Regions from separate parts of the Burkholderia sp. JP2-270 genome, predicted to be linked through region 2. Evidence: predicted binding sites of a transcription regulator. Region 2 holds the regulator's gene; the other holds the start of a gene.
The links. The regulator FliA, encoded in region 2, starts transcription of late flagellar genes. The targets are predictions, from matches to a motif close to CTAAAGTTTNNNNNNNNNNNGCCGNTA.
Positions count from the first base shown of each region.

Region 1 (5,957 bases), 920 kb from region 2:
TTTCTCTGCTGTTTGTTCCCCGATAGCTCAGTCGGTAGAGCGCCGGACTGTTAATCCGTAGGTCCCTGGTTCGAGCCCAGGTCGGGGAGCCAAAAACGCATAGGCCCGTTGAAAGTGGACGGGCTTTTTGCTGGTAACCGAACATGCAGATGTACCGATTTATTCCCCGATAGCTCAGTCGGTAGAGCGCCGGACTGTTAATCCGTAGGTCCCTGGTTCGAGCCCAGGTCGGGGAGCCAGACAGCGAAAGGCCCGTCATTCGACGGGCCTTTTGTTTTTCCGGCCGCCCTTTCGCATTTTCGTGGCCCGGTCCCGCGCATGCTAGAGTCTCTGTCTCGCATTCGCATCCGGTTCCATCGATGAAGCACCGTCTCCTGCGCGCCGCACCCTTCGCCCTCCTGCTCTCCGCATTCGCCGCCGCGCCGCTCGCGCACGCGGAGGAAGTCGGCAGCGTCAACACCCACTTCCGCGTAACGGGCTCCGACCGCGTCGTCGTCGAGGCGTACGACGATCCGGTCGTGAACGGCGTGACCTGCTACGTGTCGCGCGCACGCACGGGCGGCATCAAGGGCACGCTCGGCGTCGCCGAGGATCCGAGCGAGGCGTCGATCGCGTGCCGGCAGGTCGGCCCGATCACTTTCAAGGAACCGCTCAAGCAGCAGACCGACGTGTTCAGCGAGCGCATGTCGTTCATCTTCAAGACGCTGCACGTCGTGCGCGTGGTCGACAAGAAGCGCAACACGATCGTCTACCTGACCTACAGCGACCGCATCGTCAGCGGCAGCCCGAAGAACGCCGTCACCGCGGTGCCGATGCCGGCGGGCACGACGATTCCGGTCAAGTAAGGCCCGCACCCGCCGGACGCGCGAGCGATACACTGTCGGTTCGACCGCTCCCGCGCCCGATCATGTCCGCCACCCGCCTTCCAGACTCCGCACGCTACTGGCGCACGCCGCTGCTGCCGGAGGCAGATCTGGTCACGGCCACCTATCGCGACCACACGTTCGCGCCCCACTGGCACGACGCGTACACGATCCCCGTGATTCTCGAAGGCGCGGAACGCTTCACCTATCGCGGCAGCGGCCATGTCGCCGAAGCGGGCACCGTGCCCGTGATCAATCCCGGCGAAGTGCATACGGGCTCGCGCGCGGCGGACGAAGGCTGGTGCTATCGCGTCAGCTACATGCCGGTCGAATTCATCCGCGAACTCACGAGCGCGATTGCCGGCCGCCCGCAGGACGCACCGTGGTTTGCCCCCGACGTGATTCGCGACGCCGACCTCGCGGCCCGGCTCGCGCTGGCGCACCGGATGATGGAAGCCGGCAGCGAGCGCGCACTGTCCTCCCACGCGCACGGGCAGCCGGCCGGCGATGCGGCGGCCGGCGATCCGGCGGCCGGCGATCCGGCCTCCCGCGCACCGCGCATCTATGATCCGCTCGCCGCCGAAACGGCCATGCTCGACGCGCTGTCGACGCTGATCGTGCGCCATGCCGACGCGCAGCCGCGACCTGCGCCGCTCGCGGCGGACGAACCGCGCGTCGAGGCGATGCGCGAGCGGCTCGCCGCCGATCTCACGTGCACGGTGACGCTCGACGAAGTCGCGCAGGCGGCCGGCCTGTCGCCGTTCCACGCGGCGCGCCTGTTCACGCGCACGACCGGCATGCCGCCGCATGCCTGGCGCAACCAGCTGCGATTGCAGCGCGCGCTGGCGCCGCTGCGCGCGGGCGTGCCCGTCGCCGACGTCGCGGCGGCCAGCGGCTTCGTCGACCAGAGCCACTTCACGCGGCATTTCAAACGGATGTTCGGCGTGCCGCCCGGGCGCTGGCAGGCGAGCTGACGCGCGGTTTCCCGCATCCGGCCGTCCGCTTGCCGCCGCGCCGGCAAACGCCCGGGTAGCCACCCCGCCCGCAACCGCAAGAACATACAAGCCCGAAAACCACCGGACCGCTATCCTCCACCGCATGGAGGAGCACGCTTTGAACCCGACACCCGCATCGCCCCCTCGCCGCCCGCTCAACGAATGGCTCGACGGCGCGCGCGACACGATCCCGATGATGATCGGCGCGGCGCCGTTCGGCGTGATTTTCGGCACGCTCGTCGGCGGCGGCCCGCTTGCCGCGTGGCACGGCGTGCTGATGTCGCTCGCCGTGTTCGCGGGCTCCGCGCAGTTCATCGCGCTCGGCCTGATCGCGGGCAGCGCGAGCTTCGTCGTCGTACTCGCGACGACGCTGATCGTGAACCTGCGCCACCTGCTGTACAGCGCGACGCTCGCGCCCTATGTCGCGCACCTGCCGCTGCGCTGGCGCGCCACGCTCGGCGCGCTGATGACCGACGAAGTATTCGCGGTCGCCTATGCGCACTACCGGCACTTCCCGCCCGGCACGATCGGCCCCCACTACTTCTTCGGCTCCGGGCTCGCGATGTACCTGAACTGGCAGGTCTGGACGCTCGCGGGCATCGGCTTCGGCGCGGCATTCCCGGGCCTGCAGTCGCTCGGCCTCGATTTCGCGATGGCGGCGACCTTCATCGCGATCGTCGTCCCGCAGCTCGGCACGCTGCGCTATTTCGCGGCGGCCGCGACGGCCGGCACGCTCGCGTACTTCTGGCAGGGCTGGCCATACAAGCTCGGGCTGCTCGGCGCGGTCGCCGCCGGCGTCGCGATCGGCGTCGCGCTCACGCTGCTGCACGAACGCGCGCGCGCCGGTTCGCGCACGGAGGCCGCATCGTGAGCTACGCACTGCTGATCCTCGGGATGGCCGTCATCACGTACGCAATCCGCACGACGCTGTTCCTGTTCGGCGAGCGGCTGACCTTCCCGCCGCTCGTACGGACCGCGCTCGGCTTCGTGCCCGTCACCGTGCTGACCGCGATCATCGTGCCGATGACCGTCTCGCCGCATGGCGGCACGGCCGAACTGACCTGGCGCAATCCGCAGCTCGTCGGCGCGCTCGCCGCCGTGCTCGTGTCGGCGGCAACCCGCCGCCCGCTCGTGACGATCGCGGCGGGGCTTGCGGTGTTCTTTTTCTGGCAAGGGATCGTGCTGCCGCACTGGCTGCCCGCCTGAGCGGACACTCCACCACGCGCGCTCAAGTTTCCGCGCGGCACGCCGATATAGCAGATGAAGACCCGCCACCGGCCTCTGCGCGCACCGGTCAGTCGACGCTGCGCCCGCACCGGTGCGCCGTGCCGGCCGCCGGCTTGCGCGGGCCGCCATCGAGACGATTCATGGGCCAGATCACCCTTTCCCTCAAGGACGACACGCTCGAGTCCCTGCGCAAGGACTACGACGCGTTCGTTCGCGTGTCGCTGAAACTCGACCCGCAGTTCGCGACGCCGTCGTTCGAGGATTTCCTGCGCGCGAAGCTGCTCGACAACATGGTTCCGCTGACCGAGCACGCGGTGCAGCGGATGCTGCAGGGCGGCCAGTACGCGTGGGCAAAGCGCACGCTCGACAAGGAATTTCCGGACGTCGTCGCGATCCTGATGCGGCAGGCCGGCGAATTCGGCTTCGGCTTCGCGTCGCGCTCCGAATGGACGCCCGACGAACTCGCGAAGGCGTGCCGCGACTGGGCGAAGGCGATCGTCGCCGAGGCGCAGGGCGACCCGGCGCAGATCGACCCGCTCGCGTCGCAGATCAAGGGCGCGGCTCAGGACATCCAGGCGCTCGAAGAACTGATGCAGACGCCCGCGTGGCGGCTCGCGGAATCGCTTCGGCAACGGATTTACGAGGCCAAGCTCGCATGCGAGATGAGCGTCGGCAGCACCGCGCGCGACAAGCTCGGCGAACTGCGCGGGCTGTTGCGGCTCGGGCTCGCACACGGCTCGTTCCAGAAACAGGAAGCGCAGCAGATCATGGAATACCTGCGGCTGCTGAAACCGGAGATCTTCGTCGAAGAGCCGTACGACGTCTTCACGCGGCTCGCTGCGTGGCTGCGCAGCGTATTCACGCCGGCTGCCGCGCGCCCCGCGCAGGGACAAGGCCAAGGACAGCGCCGGCCGTGACCGCGCGCCCGCGCGGCTGAAAGCATGAACACATGAAAACGGCCCGGTTCGCGCGAAGCGAACCGGGCCGCCGGACGGCCGCCGTCGCGACGTGCCGTCCAGGGCGAGCGTCGCGCGGCGCCAGGCACCGCTTACTGCGTGGCGCCCTGGGCCGATGCACCGCCCTCCGCGCCGACCGATGCACCGCCTTCGGTCGCTTCGCCGGCCTTCGCCTTGGCCGAACCAACATGGCTCTTGGCCGACTTCGCGGTGTGCTTCGCATGCTTCTTGGCCGAGTGTACGGCCGACGACGCCGTATCCTTCGCACCGTCGGCTGCCGCGCCGACCGCATCGGTCGCGCCGCCGACCGCATTGCCCGACGCATTCGCGCCGGCGCTGCCCTGCACGCCCGCGCCGACACCCGCTGCCGGGGTCTGCGCCTGCACGCCGGCACCTGCCGCGCCCTGCGCCGCCGTGCCCGTCTGGGCAAACGCGGCCGAAGTGGCGAACGCCGTCAGCGCGGCACCGATCAGCATCGTACGAATCTTGGACATGACAATCCTCCTCAAGAAGTTGTGGGCGCGAACCACAGCGATGCGGTCCGTCGCGTCCCCCGCCGCAACACGCAGCAGGTACGACAAAAGACCCGCGGCCCGCACGGCAGGTTCTCGAATCTCTCAGACTGTTACCCACCGTTTCATTTGCTGACGAATCGCTCACAGTCCTTAACAACTGCGCGCCGCCCACGCTCGCGCGCCGGCCCGCGGTGCCGTATGATGCGAGGCGATTCCTTCCGCGCATTGCGCACCTTCTTCGTCATGCCCAACCTGGATTTCACGCTGACCGGCGAATACGTCGAGCTGCACAACCTTCTGAAGATCACCGGCCTCGCGGACAGCGGCGGCACCGCGAAGCTGATCGTCGCGTCCGGCGCGGTGAAAGTCGACGGCGCGGTCGAGCTTCGCAAGACCTGCAAGATCCGCGCGGGCCAGGTAGTGCTGCTCGGCGACACGCGCATCGCGGTGCGCGAAGCCTAGCGCCTGTTCCCCCTGTCCGCGACATGGCCATCGGCGCGCGCGTTCGACACGGTACGAATAAAGCCGTAAGCTAGCCGTCTCTCAAAATAACTACAGACAGCGCGGGCCCGCACCCGCGCGAGCGCCCATTCCATGTCGCATTCCGGTCTCACGCGGACGGCCGCCGCGCCGCCGTCCCTGTCCAGTCACGCCGCCGATACCGCGCGCCTCGCCGCACCGCTCGCGATCGCGCAACTTTCACAGATGGCAATGAGCGTCACGGACACAGTGCTGCTCGGTTCGCTCGGCCCCGATTCGCTCGCGGCCGGCGGTCTCGGCGCGAACTTCTTCTTCGTCATCGTCACCATTCTGCAAGGCGTGCTGTCGTCGGTCAGCGTGAGCGTCGCGCATGCGCGCGGCGCCCAGGCCGAGGACCGCGTGCCGCACATCTACTGGACCGGGTTCGCGCTGTCCGTGCTGCTTGCGATTCCGGCGATCGTCGCGCTGTCGCTGGCCGAACCGATCCTGCTGATGTTCCACGAGCCGCCGCTGCTCGCGCATCACGTCGGCGAATACACGGGCATCCTGCGCTTCGCGGCACTCGGCAGCCTGATCGGCGTCGGGCTGATGCGCGCGTTCCTGCCGGCGATCGGCGCCGCGCGGCGGCTGCTGTGGGTGTCGATCGGCGGTGTCGGCGTCAACGGCGTGCTGAACTACGGGCTGATCCACGGTGCATTCGGGCTGCCGCGCCTCGGCTTTCTCGGGTCGGCGGTCGCGACGACGATCACGATCTGGCTCACCGCGCTCGCGCTGATCTGGCTGCTGCACGGCCGGCAGCGCTTCCGCCATTTCGTGACCGCGGCGCGCCCGAAGCTGCCCATGATGGGCGAGTTGATCGGCATCGGCTGGCCCGTTGCGATCACGTACGGGGTCGAATCGACGCTGTTCCTCGGCACCGGC
Region 1 covers NZ_CP029824.1:3,418,502-3,424,458, forward strand. The annotation lists tRNA gene DM992_RS16115 (tRNA-Asn) at 17-92, shown strand; tRNA gene DM992_RS16120 (tRNA-Asn) at 164-239, shown strand; gene DM992_RS16125 (CreA family protein) at 360-845, shown strand; gene DM992_RS16130 (AraC family transcriptional regulator) at 908-1,837, shown strand; gene DM992_RS16135 (AzlC family ABC transporter permease) at 1,962-2,729, shown strand; gene DM992_RS16140 (AzlD domain-containing protein) at 2,726-3,064, shown strand; gene DM992_RS16145 (DUF4088 family protein) at 3,226-4,002, shown strand; gene DM992_RS16150 (hypothetical protein) at 4,134-4,535, opposite strand; gene DM992_RS16155 (RNA-binding S4 domain-containing protein) at 4,800-5,018, shown strand; gene norM (multidrug efflux MATE transporter NorM) at 5,151-5,957, shown strand, end outside.
Region 1: the regulator FliA is predicted to act here: its motif matches at 3,086-3,112, upstream of DM992_RS16145 (DUF4088 family protein).

Region 2 (11,547 bases):
GTCGGCCTTGTCGGCCGCGTATTCCATCGTCACGACGCGGTAGCCTTCCATCGCCGCCTGCAGCGCGCAGATCGGATCGATTTCGGTGACCCACACGGTCGCACCGAGGCCGCGCAGCGACTGCGCGCAGCCCTTGCCCACGTCGCCGTAGCCGGCGACGACCGCGACCTTGCCCGCGATCATCACGTCGGTCGCGCGCTTGATGCCGTCGACGAGCGACTCGCGGCAGCCGTACAGGTTGTCGAACTTCGACTTCGTGACCGAATCGTTCACGTTGAACGCCGGGAACGGCAGGCGGCCGTCCTTTTCCATCTGGTACAGGCGGTGCACGCCGGTCGTGGTTTCTTCGGTCACGCCCTTGATGTGCGCGAGGCGCTTCGAGTACCAGGTCGCGTCGATGTCGAGATGCTTCGCGATCGACTTGTACAGCGCGACTTCTTCCTCGTTGGTCGGCTTCGCGATCACCGAACGGTCCTTCTCGGCCTTCGCGCCGAGGATCAGCAGCAGCGTTGCGTCGCCGCCGTCGTCCAGGATCATGTTCGCGAATTCGCCGTTCGGCCATTCGAAGATGCGGTGCGAGAACTCCCAGTATTCGTCGAGCGATTCGCCCTTGAACGCGAACACCGGCGTGCCGGATTCGACGATCGCGGCCGCTGCGTGGTCCTGCGTCGAGAAGATGTTGCACGAGGCCCAGCGGACGTCCGCGCCGAGCGCCTTCAGCGTCTCGATCAGCACGCCCGTCTGGATCGTCATGTGCAGCGAACCGGCGATGCGCGCGCCCTTCAGCGGCTGCTGCGCCTTGTATTCGTCGCGGATTTGCACGAGGCCCGGCATTTCGGTCTCGGCGATGTTCAGTTCCTTGCGGCCCCAGCCGGCCAGCGCCATGTCGGCGACGACGTAATCCTTGGAAGCTTGCGAATCGATAATGGCGTTCATCACGCCCTCCTTTCTAAAAAAGTTCTAGATTGGTGACGTGAGCGCCGTTCAGGAAGCGGGGCCGGCGCGACGGTCGCGAAACTCGCGCCGCACGGCTGCTTGGTGAAGCCTTCCGAGCCTGGCGGACGCAGAGTGGTCCGTCGCAACGCTCCTCGGAAAACGGGAGGGATTGTAGCAAATCGGCGCGCAAAATGCGCAAGCGCGCAGCGTCGGCGCGCGTTGCCGTGTGGAAAGGGTCAGGACTCCGCGCCGACCCACGCCTGTTCGCGCAGCCGCGCGCGCAGGCGCGCGACGGCCTGGCTGTGCAGCTGGCACACGCGCGATTCGCTCACTTCGAGCACCGCGCCGATCTCGCGCAGATTCAGACCCCGTTCGTAGTACAGCGACATCAGCAGCTTCTCGCGCTCCGGCAGCCGCTCGATCGCCTCGACGAGCGCCTCGCGCAGGTGCTCGTCGAGCAGCGCCGACAGCGGATCGGCGTGATCGACGCGATAGCGGTCGAGGAACGGCTCGTCGTCGGCCGCGCGGTCGAAATCCTCGTAGTAGATGAGCTGGCTGCCGTGCAGGTCCTGCAGCATCCCCTGGTATTCGTCGAGCGGCATGTTCAGGTGCTGCGCGATCTCGGTCTCGCTCGCCGAGCGGCCGAGATGCTGCTCGACCTGGTGCACCGCGTGCTCGACCTCGCGCGACGTCTTGCGCAGGCTGCGCGGCAGCCAGTCGTTGCTGCGCAGCTCGTCGAGCATCGCGCCGCGGATGCGCTGCGTCGCGTAGGTCTCGAACTGCGCGCCCTGGTCTTCCTTGTAGCGGCCGGCCGCGTCCATCAGGCCGATCATGCCGGCCTGGATCAGGTCGTCGAGGTCGACGCTCGCCGGCATCTTCGCGACGAGCTGCAGCCCGAGGCGGCGCACGAGCGGCGCATATTGCGCGAGCACGTCGGCCTGGGACATCTTTCCTTGAGCGTTGTACATCATGGCTCTCTCCTTCCGGTAGCGCTCACGCGGCGTGTGCCGCGCCCGCTTCATACGACGGCTTGCCGCCCGCGTGGACGGCGCGGTCCGCCCCCGAACGCGGGCGCATCGGCCAGTACAGCAGGTCGGCGGCAATCTGCCGGTAGTCGCGCGCGGCCGCCGCCGACGGGAACGCGTCGACCACCGGATGCGTCAGCTCGCGCGCATGCTCGACGAGCGGATCGGCGCTCACGCAGCCCGCGTCGGCGATCGACACGGTCAGGTAGCGGCTCGCGACGCCCGCGAGGTTGTCGAAGGCCGTCTTCGCGTCCGCATGGCTGCCGACGTGATTGGTCAGCACGCGGAACTGCGCGAACGCGTGCGCGAAATGCAGCCGCTTCATGCACGCGTACGCCTCGGTGATCGCCTGCGCGGCGACCCGCGTGACGACCAGCACGTCGTGCGCTTCGCGTGCGAGCGCCGAGAACGAGCCGTCGGCGCCGAGCTGTGCGTCGACGAGGACGATGTCGGCCGGGCCGTCGATGAAGTCGCTCAGTTGCGTGTCGCTGTAGCCGGCGCGCGCGAGCCGCGCGGCCGCGCACAGGCCGAAGCCCGCGGCCACCCGCGTGCGCTCGCCGTCGCGCAGCCACGCGCCCGCGAGCGTCGCGCTGGCCGAATGCACGTCCGCGCGCTCGTCGACGACGAGCACGTCCTTGCCGAGCGACGCGAGCGCCGCCGCCAGGTTCACGGTGGTGGACGTGCAGCCGACGCCCGCCGGCCCGCCCGTCACCGCGACGATGCGCGACGCGCGCCCGGCCAGCAGGCGCCGCAGCCCTTCGGCCTGGTCGATGATTCGTTTATCCAAATCGCACCTCGTGCAGCTCGGCGGTGGAACGTGCGGTCAGTGCGGAGAGCAGCGTCGGCATGTCTTCGTCTTGCGGCACGAAGGGCGAGCCGTCGCGCGGCACACAGAACGCGCTCTTCAGCAGGAACCTGGTCGATGCGACATACAGGTTTTCCGGCACCTTCTGGCCGGTCGACACGTAGTGGACCGGCAGCTTGTAGCGGATCACCGTGTCGAGCACGCCGCCGAGGTGGGTCGCCTCGTCGAGCTTCGTGAGGATGCAGCCGGCCAGGTCCGGATGCTCGCCCGCGCTGCGGTACGCCTGCACGACTTCGTTGAGCGTGTCGCCGTGGCTCGTCGCGTTGAGCAGCAGCAGGCGCTGCACCGGTGCGTTCGCGCCGTGCAGCATCGCGATCTGGTCGGACACCGCGCGGTCGCGCTGGCTCATGCCGATCGTGTCGATCAGCACGATGTGCTTGTTGCGCAGTTCGGACAGCGCGAGCGCGAGATCGCCCGCATCCTTCACCGCGTGCACCGGCACGCCGAGGATCTTGCCGAAGATGCGCAGTTGCTCGTGGCCGCCGATCCGGTAGCTGTCGGTGGTCAGCAGCGCGACCTTGCTCGCGCCGAAGCGCATCACGCAGCGCGCGGCCAGCTTCGCGGTGGTGGTGGTCTTGCCGACGCCCGTCGGCCCCATCAGCGCGAACACGCCGCCGCGCTCCATCAGCGCGTCCTCGCAGTCGAGCACCGGCAGGTTCGCCGCGAGCACCGACTGCGCCCATTCGGCGGCCTGCTCGAAGGTCTGCGCGCCGTCGCCGGACGGCAGGTTGTCGACGAGCATCCGCACGAGCTGCGCGGACAGGCCGGCCGCGAACAAGTGCTTCGTCAGCGCGCCATGCACGGCGCTGCGACGCTGGCGGTCGTGCCACATCAGGCTGTCGAACTGCTCTTCCATCATCCCGCGCAGTTCACCGAGCTCGTGCATCACCGTGTCGTTGACGATTCGTTCGACGCGCGACTTCACCGCATCGGCCACCGCGGCGGCGGTATCGGCGGACAGGCGCGTGCGCTCGGCCGCTTTCGCGGCGTTCGCGGCGCTCGTGTCGGGCTTGCGCGGAGCAGCGGCCGGCATCCGGCGTTCGGCATCGCGCACGATGTCGCGTGCCCAGTCGGGCGACGATGCGCTTGCAGCGCGCTGCGGCGCGGGTGCGCTCGCTTGCGGCGCGGCAGCCGTCGCCTGCGTGCGCGCGATCAGCGCGTCGCGCTGCTGCGTCAGGCGCTTCGCGTGCTCGACGAGCCACGGCGCGGGTTCGGAAGCGGGGGCCGGCCATCCGGGGGCCGGCCGTCCGGGGGCCGGTGCGGCGGTCGACGGCGCTGCCGCAGCCGTGGCGTCCGCATCGATCGTCGAAGGTTGCGTCGCCGTCTCGTCCGCGTCGTCCGTTTCTTCCGCTTCGGCGCTTGCACCGAACACCGACGAGAACACGTCCGGTAGCCCGCCGGCGCCCGCCGCATACGGATTGACGCCCGGGCGCGCGAGCGCGGCGCCCGGGCGCGACACGATGCCCGGCACCGCGGCGGCCGGCACGGATTCCGGCACGCGCGGCGCGGTGATCCGCGGCCGTGCGGCGGCCGGCGGCGTTACCGCGGCCAGGTCCGAATCGGCGAGTGCGACGATTTCGACGCTGCCGTCATCGAGCGTGCGGTTCGACAGCACGACCGCGTCGGCGCCGAGCGCCTCGCGCACGAGACGAAGCGCGTCGCGGCTCGTTGCGCCGGTGAATTTGCGAATGTTCAAGCGGAACCCCCGATGACGTTAACGACTTTGATCGTGCGTGTGTCCGGCACTTCGGCATACGACAGCACTTTCAATTGCGGCAGGCTGCGGCGCAGGAAACGCGCGAGCATCGCGCGCAGCGCGTGCTGCACCAGCAGCACGGGCGGCAGCCCGAGATTCTGTTGACGCAGCATCGCTTGCTGCGTGCCGGTCAGAAGGTTGTGCGCGAGGCCGGGTTCGAGGCCCGGATTCGCGCCGGTGGCGAGCGCCTGCGACAGCACACGCTCCAGATTCGAGTCGAGGCCCATCACCTGCATCTCGCCCGCGCCCGGATACCACTGCTGCGTGATCGCGCGGCCGAGCGAGAGCCGCACCGCGGCGGTGATCTCGAACGCGTCGCCGCGGCCCGCATGTTCGGACACGGCCTCGAGGATCGTGCGCATGTCGCGGATCGGCACGCCTTCCTCGAGCAGGTTCTGCAGCACCTTCTGCAGCGTCGTCAGCGAGATCGTCTTCGGCACGAGGTCCTCGACGAGCGTCGGCGCGTCCTTGCCGGTGCGCTCGACGAGCGCCTGCACTTCCTGGCGGCCGAGCAGTTCGGCCGCGTGCTGGACGACGAGATGGTTCAGGTGCGTCGCGACGACCGTGCTCGCGTCGACCACCGTGTAGCCGTACACCTGCGCCTGTTCGCGCAGCGCGACGTCGATCCACACGGCCGGCAGCCCGAACGCGGGATCCTGCGTCAGGGCGCCCGGCAGCGCGGCGGTCACCTGGCCCGGGTTGATCGCGAGCCACTGGCCAGGGAACACTTCGCCGACGCCGATCTCGACGCCCTTCAGCGCGATCCGGTACCCGTTCGGCCGCAGTTCGAGGTTGTCGCGGATATGGATCACCGGCGGCAGGAAGCCGATTTCCTGCGCGAATTTCTTGCGGATGCTCTTGATGCGCTTGAGCAGCTCGCCGTCGCTGTTCTTGTCGACGAGCGGGATCAGCCGGTAGCCCACTTCGAGGCCGAGCGGGTCGATCAGCTGCACGTCGTCCCAGGTCGCCTCGTGGCTGTCGGACGGCAGCACGGCGGGCGGCGCGATGTCGGTCACGTCGCCGGCCGCCTTGCGGGCCGCCGCGCGCTTCGTCTGCGTGCGGGCCAGCCAGATCGCGCCGCCGCCGAGCGCGAGGAACGCGAAGTGCGGCATCCCCGGGATCAGCCCCATGATCACGATGATCACGCCGGTGATCGTCAGCACGCGCGGGTTCGTGAACAGCTGCCCGGTGATCTGCGTGCCGATGTCCTCGTCGGTCGCGACGCGCGACACGATCACGCCGGCCGCGGTCGAGATCACGAGCGACGGGATCTGCGCGACGAGGCCGTCGCCGATCGTCAGCAGCGTGTAGTTGGTGCCGGCCGCCGCGAAGCTCATGTCGTGCTGGACCACCCCGACGATCAGCCCGCCGATCACGTTGATCGCCATGATGATCAGGCCCGCGATCGCGTCGCCGCGCACGAACTTCGACGCGCCGTCCATCGACCCGTAGAACTCGGCTTCCTGCGACACGGCCAGGCGGCGCTTGCGCGCCTGTTCCTCGTTGATGAGGCCGGCGTTCAGGTCGGCATCGATCGCCATCTGCTTGCCGGGCATCGCGTCGAGCGTGAAGCGCGCGGACACTTCGGCGATCCGCCCCGCACCCTTCGTGATCACCATGAAGTTGATGATCATCAGGATCACGAACACAACGATGCCGACCGCGAAATTGCCGCCGACGAGGAAGTGGCCGAACGCCTCGATCACCTGGCCGGCCGCGTCCGGGCCCGTGTGGCCCTCGAGCAGCACGACGCGCGTCGACGCGACGTTCAGCGACAGGCGCAACAGCGTCGAGAACAGCAGCACGCTCGGGAACGCCGCGAAGTCGAGCGGCTTCATCGTATACATGCTGACGAGCAGCACCATCACCGACAGCGCGATGTTGAACGTGAACAGCAGATCCAGCAGCAGCGGCGGCAGCGGCAGGATCATCATCCCCAGGATCATGCAGATGAGGACGGGGCCCGCGAGTGCGCGCAGGTTGGTGCCCGCGAACGGGTTCGTGCGCTTCGCGAACAGGCCGGTCGGGGTGCTCATGCTGCCTCCCGCCGGGCCGCCCCTAGGGAGGCAGCCGCCCCTTGGGGGGCAGCGAACGAATGTGAGCGTGGGGGCTAATCATCACGAGGCTCCTTGCGTGCCTTGCTTGCCGAGCGTGTCCTCGGCTTCCTCGCGTTCATCGTCGGCGGGCACCGACGTGCCCTTGTCGAGTTCGGCCGGCACGTCGAGATCGACCGGCACCGCGGGGAACGCACCGCCTTCCGAACGGAAGCGCTTGAGCTGGTAGACCCACGCGAGCACTTCGGCGACGGCCGAGTACAGCGAGCCGGGAATCTCGCGTTCGAGTTCGACGTTGTGATACAGCGCACGCGCGAGCGGCGGCGCCTCGAGCAGCGGCACGTTGTGCTCGGCCGCGAGTTCGCGGATGCGCGCGGCGACGAGGTTCACGCCCTTCGCGACGACCTTCGGCGCGCGCATCTCGCCGTCCGTGTATTGCAGCGCGACGGCGAAGTGCGTCGGGTTCGTGACGACCACGTCGGCCTTCGGCACGGCCGCCATCATCCGGCGGCGCGCGATCGCGCGCTGCTGCTGGCGGATCCGCCCCTTCACGTGCGGATCGCCTTCGTTCTCGCGATGCTCGCGCTTCACTTCTTCCTTCGTCATGCGCAACTTCTTGTTGTACTGCCAGATTTGGTAAGGCACATCGAGCGCGGCGACCACCAGCATCCCGGCGACCGTCGTGCCGCAGCACACGGCGACGAGATGCAGTGCGTCGGGCAGCGCCGCGCCGAGCGGCTGCGTCGCGAGGCCGAGCAACTCGTCCTTGCTGCGCCAGATCGCGATGCCGCCGATCCCGCCGACGACCAGCGTCTTCGCGAGCGACATCCCGAGCTGGATCGGCCCCTGGATCGAGAAGATCCGGCCGAGGCCCGAAATCGGGTTCAGGCGGTCGAACTTCAGCTCGAAGGTCTTCTGCGAGATCAGCCAGCCGCCGAGCGCCATCGGCGCGAGCAGCGCGGCGAGGCCGGTGAGCACGAGGATCGGCAGCAGCGCGGCGAAGCCTTCGAGGCTCGCGCTGCCGGCCGCCGACAGCATCCGGTTCGTGTCGAACGCGGTCGCGCGATCGAACGTGAACGCGCCGCGCAGCATCGCCTGCAGATGCGCACCCGACGGGCCCGCGAGCAGCCACGCGCCGTAGAACCCGGCCGCGAGCAGCGCGAACGAAGCCAGTTCGCGCGAACGCGCGACCTGCCCCTCCTCGCGCGCCTTCTCGCGGCGCCTGGGAGTGGCGGCTTCGGTCTTGTCGAGATCGCTCTCGTCTGCCACGGGGCCTCCAGTCGGGTACGGCGGAATGCCGCTTTCCAGTGACACCGATTATTCATGGAGGCGTCAAACGCCGATCGGTCGAGCAAAGCCGGGAAAGGGGGGTATTTCGGGGAATCGGGCGAGCCGGTGCGAACGAGGCCGGAAGAGGGACGGAGCGGCGCGCGACGTGGTGCGATGCGGCGGAAAAGCACGGCGATCGGCGCAACGGTGAAGCGCGGTTCCCGGCAAGGTTCCCGGGCGGGACGGTGGCGGAATGAAGCGGGGAACGATGAAGCGGAGAAACGGAGAGAAACGGGGAAGTCAGGCCCCGACGCGACGGCGCCGCGCGTCGGGGCAGGCGGCGCTCAGACCGACGGGATCGGATCCGAGCCGAAGCGGTTCGGGCCTGCGGTGCCGCGCGAGCACATCCACACGAGCAGCAGGATGGGGCCGACGACCGGAATGAGCCCGAGCAGCAGGAACCAGCCCGAGCGGCCCGTATCGTGCAGGCGGCGCACGCTGACCGCGATGCCCGGAATGATCAGCGCCAGCGAAATCAGGAAGATCGCGCCCAGCAGCAGCAGCGCGATCAGGCCCGCGTCGCGGCCGATCGCGCCGATCACCTGAGCGACGACCGAAAGAATGCAGCTCAGCAGCGCGAAATACCAGTATTCGGCACGACGCGCACGGCCTTCGAATTTCGCGTATTGATTGAGTACGGAACGAACAGCCTCGGAAAAATTCATTTTATTATCCTCCTGTTTTATATTGACGACCCCGGAAACAACGCGGGAATTATATGTTCGAATTTCGACAGGCTCCATCTCTTTTCACATGCCGGCCAAGCGAAAACCCCGTCGCACTGGCGTGAAAACGGGTGCCATAGCGTAATGCGGCGCCACCGGCTTGCATGCCGCGTCATTTTAATAGTCTTGAAGACCCGACAAAAACTACAACCGAATATAATCCGGCATTTGATTACAACCAAATGAATTCCGACTCGATCGATAATCGATCCAGTCGTACGACATTCGATTTTCCGGCCGACCGGCATGACGCGAGCGCGCCAGTCGCGCTACCCTTCGCCATTCCCGATCCCGCTCGCATCGCGCCGTGCTCCGTCATCCGCTCGCTCCGCTGCTGTCGCTCGCCTGCGCGCTCGCCGCCGGCTGCGCCAGCACGCCGGGCACGCCGGGTACGCCCGACCTGCCGCCCGGTGCGCAGGCGCCGGGCGCGCCGCATCCCGGCACGATCGTCGTGCGAGATGCGTGGAACGGGTCGACGCAAACCTGGCGCGCACAGGATGTCACCGCGAGCGTCGCGTTCCGCTGTTTCGACGCGCATGGCGAACCAACGGAACGCGCTCGCGCGGCCTGGTGCGTGCCGGTCGTCGAGATCGAATCGGTGTCGGTCGATGCGGGCGGGCGCGCCGTCGCGCCGGCCGCCGCCGCGCGCATCGAAAGCACCGCGTACGGGCCCGGCCGCCGCTTTCTCGACCATACGACGGCGGTAAGCGCCAGCCTCCGGCCTGGGCCCTAACCGGCCGCCGCCCGCTGCAGCGCGCCGAGATCGAGCTTCTTCATCGTCATCACCTGCGCCATCACACGCTCGGCGCGTGCCGGATCGCCCGTCATCAGCTCGGACATCTGCACGGGCACGACCTGCCACGACACGCCGAAGCGGTCGCGCAACCAGCCGCACTGCTGCGCACGCTCGTCGCCGCCTTCGGACAGCCGCGCCCAGTAGCGGTCGATCTCGTCCTGGTCGCGGCAGTTGACGACGAACGACACGGCCGGCGTGATCTGAAACACGGGGCCGCCGTTCAGCGCGACGAACGCCTGCCCGTCGAGCTCGAACGCGACCGTCATCACCGTGCCCTCGGCCTGTCCGGACGCGTGCGCGCCGGCCTTGCCGTAGCGCGCGACGTGCACGATGCGCGCGTTGTCGAACACCGACACGTAGAAACCGGCGGCCGCCTCGGCGTCGCGGTCGAACCACAGGAACGGCGTGATGCGTTGTATGCGCGGGCTCATGGCGCTGTCTCCTCGATGTCGTGCCGGTGCCGGTCTTACATCGTAGGCGCTGCGCGCGCGCACGGCGGCGATCCGATCCGTAGTTCGCGCGCGGCCTCCTGACAAAAAAGAGGGGGCGATCGCTCGCCCCCTCTTTGCTGCCTGCGATCGTGCCGCGTCAGAACGCGACGAAAGGCGCCGCGCCGCCGCTCGAGCGCTTGTCCATCCCGAAGTAGATCGTCTTGCCGTAGAAATGCGGCATGCCGATGTCGAGCCATCCCGGCGAACCGAACGGGCCCGCGATGTCGTTGAACGCGAACGTCGACGCGTTCGAGAACAGCGTATCCGCGTTCGCGACGGGCATCGACACGGTGCCGCTCGCGCTGTTCTGGCCGGTCAGCGTCGCCGTATAGGTGGTCGTGGAGGACGGGCAGTAGAACTGCGTGTTCCTCGAACAGACCGCCTGCGACGAATCGTTGAAGAAATACGCGTTCGAACCGGTATCGAAGAAAGCCGTCACCGTGCTGCCGAGGAACGACGCGCTGACGTCGCCCGTCGTGGTCGACGTCATGACGGTAGACGCGCCGAGCCCGTTGTTGCCCTGCGTGCCGATCCCGAAGATCAGCTGGCCCTTCGCGCTGGCCTGCCCGCTGCTCGAGATGTTCGGCATCTGCACGATCACGCCGTTGTTATCGGTCGCGAAGTGATGAACCGGGTTGGCCACCTGCTGCGCGACCGGCACGAGCGCGACCGCGCAGCTCGCATTGCCGTTCGGGCACGCGTAGTAGTTGTTGCTCGACGAAGTCGACGTCGCGCAGGTCGTGCCGCAGTCGACCGGCGCCGGCCCGATGCCGAGGATCCCGTTCGCGCCGAGCGCGCTCGCCGAGTTGGCCGACGCGCCGCCGTTCGTGCACGAGCTCGGCACGTTCGTCGTGCCGAGGTCGCCGATGATCTGCACGGGCAGCGAGTTCGCCTGTTCGGTACCGATCGACAGGTCGACCGTGCGCACCGAGCCCCACGTGTAGCTCGACACGAACTTGCCGCACTCGGCGACCGGCGCGCCGCCGCTCGTCACCTGCGGCAGGTTGCCGAGCACGCCCGACACCGCGCTGCCTACGAGCCGCAGCCCGTAGGACGCGGTATCGACGAGCACGTTGTTGACCACCTGGCAGTTCGACGTGCCCGGCACGCAGACCTTCACGTTGACGGTCGGGATGTTGATCACGTTCGCGACGCCGGTGCCGACGGTGATGACGGCCGTGTTCGCGGTATTGCCGTCCGACACGCTCGAACCGTTGCCGTTACTGCCGCCGTTGTTGCCGGAACTGCCGCCGTCATCGCCGCCGCCGCATGCCGTCACGAGCACGGCCGTCGCGGCCGCGAGGCCCAGCACGCCGAGCCAGCGCTTGAATGTACGAGGAATTCTCAAGATCGCTCTCCCGCTGTCACTGGATGTCGTTGCCGGCGAGGCCGGCAGGCAGTGCCGCCGGCAGCCACGCCTGGCCCGAGAAGGCGCCCATGTGGCCGCCCGTCCGGATCACGAGGCCGCTCGTGTCGACGGACACGGGCGCGCGCCAGCCGCGCGCCGCGTGCGCCGCCTGGACGCCGGCGGTGTACTGCGGGAAATAGCTGCCGAGCAGCGACGCGAGAT
Region 2 covers NZ_CP029824.1:607,636-619,182, forward strand. The annotation lists gene ahcY (adenosylhomocysteinase) at 1-936, opposite strand, end outside; S-adenosyl-L-homocysteine riboswitch at 969-1,096, opposite strand; gene DM992_RS02920 (RNA polymerase sigma factor FliA) at 1,173-1,907, opposite strand; gene DM992_RS02925 (MinD/ParA family protein) at 1,930-2,748, opposite strand; gene flhF (flagellar biosynthesis protein FlhF) at 2,741-4,522, opposite strand; gene flhA (flagellar biosynthesis protein FlhA) at 4,519-6,618, opposite strand; gene flhB (flagellar biosynthesis protein FlhB) at 6,700-7,905, opposite strand; gene DM992_RS02945 (DUF805 domain-containing protein) at 8,250-8,630, opposite strand; gene DM992_RS02950 (hypothetical protein) at 8,998-9,423, shown strand; gene DM992_RS02955 (VOC family protein) at 9,420-9,917, opposite strand; gene DM992_RS02960 (DUF3443 domain-containing protein) at 10,075-11,325, opposite strand; gene DM992_RS02965 (DUF2844 domain-containing protein) at 11,342-11,547, opposite strand, start outside.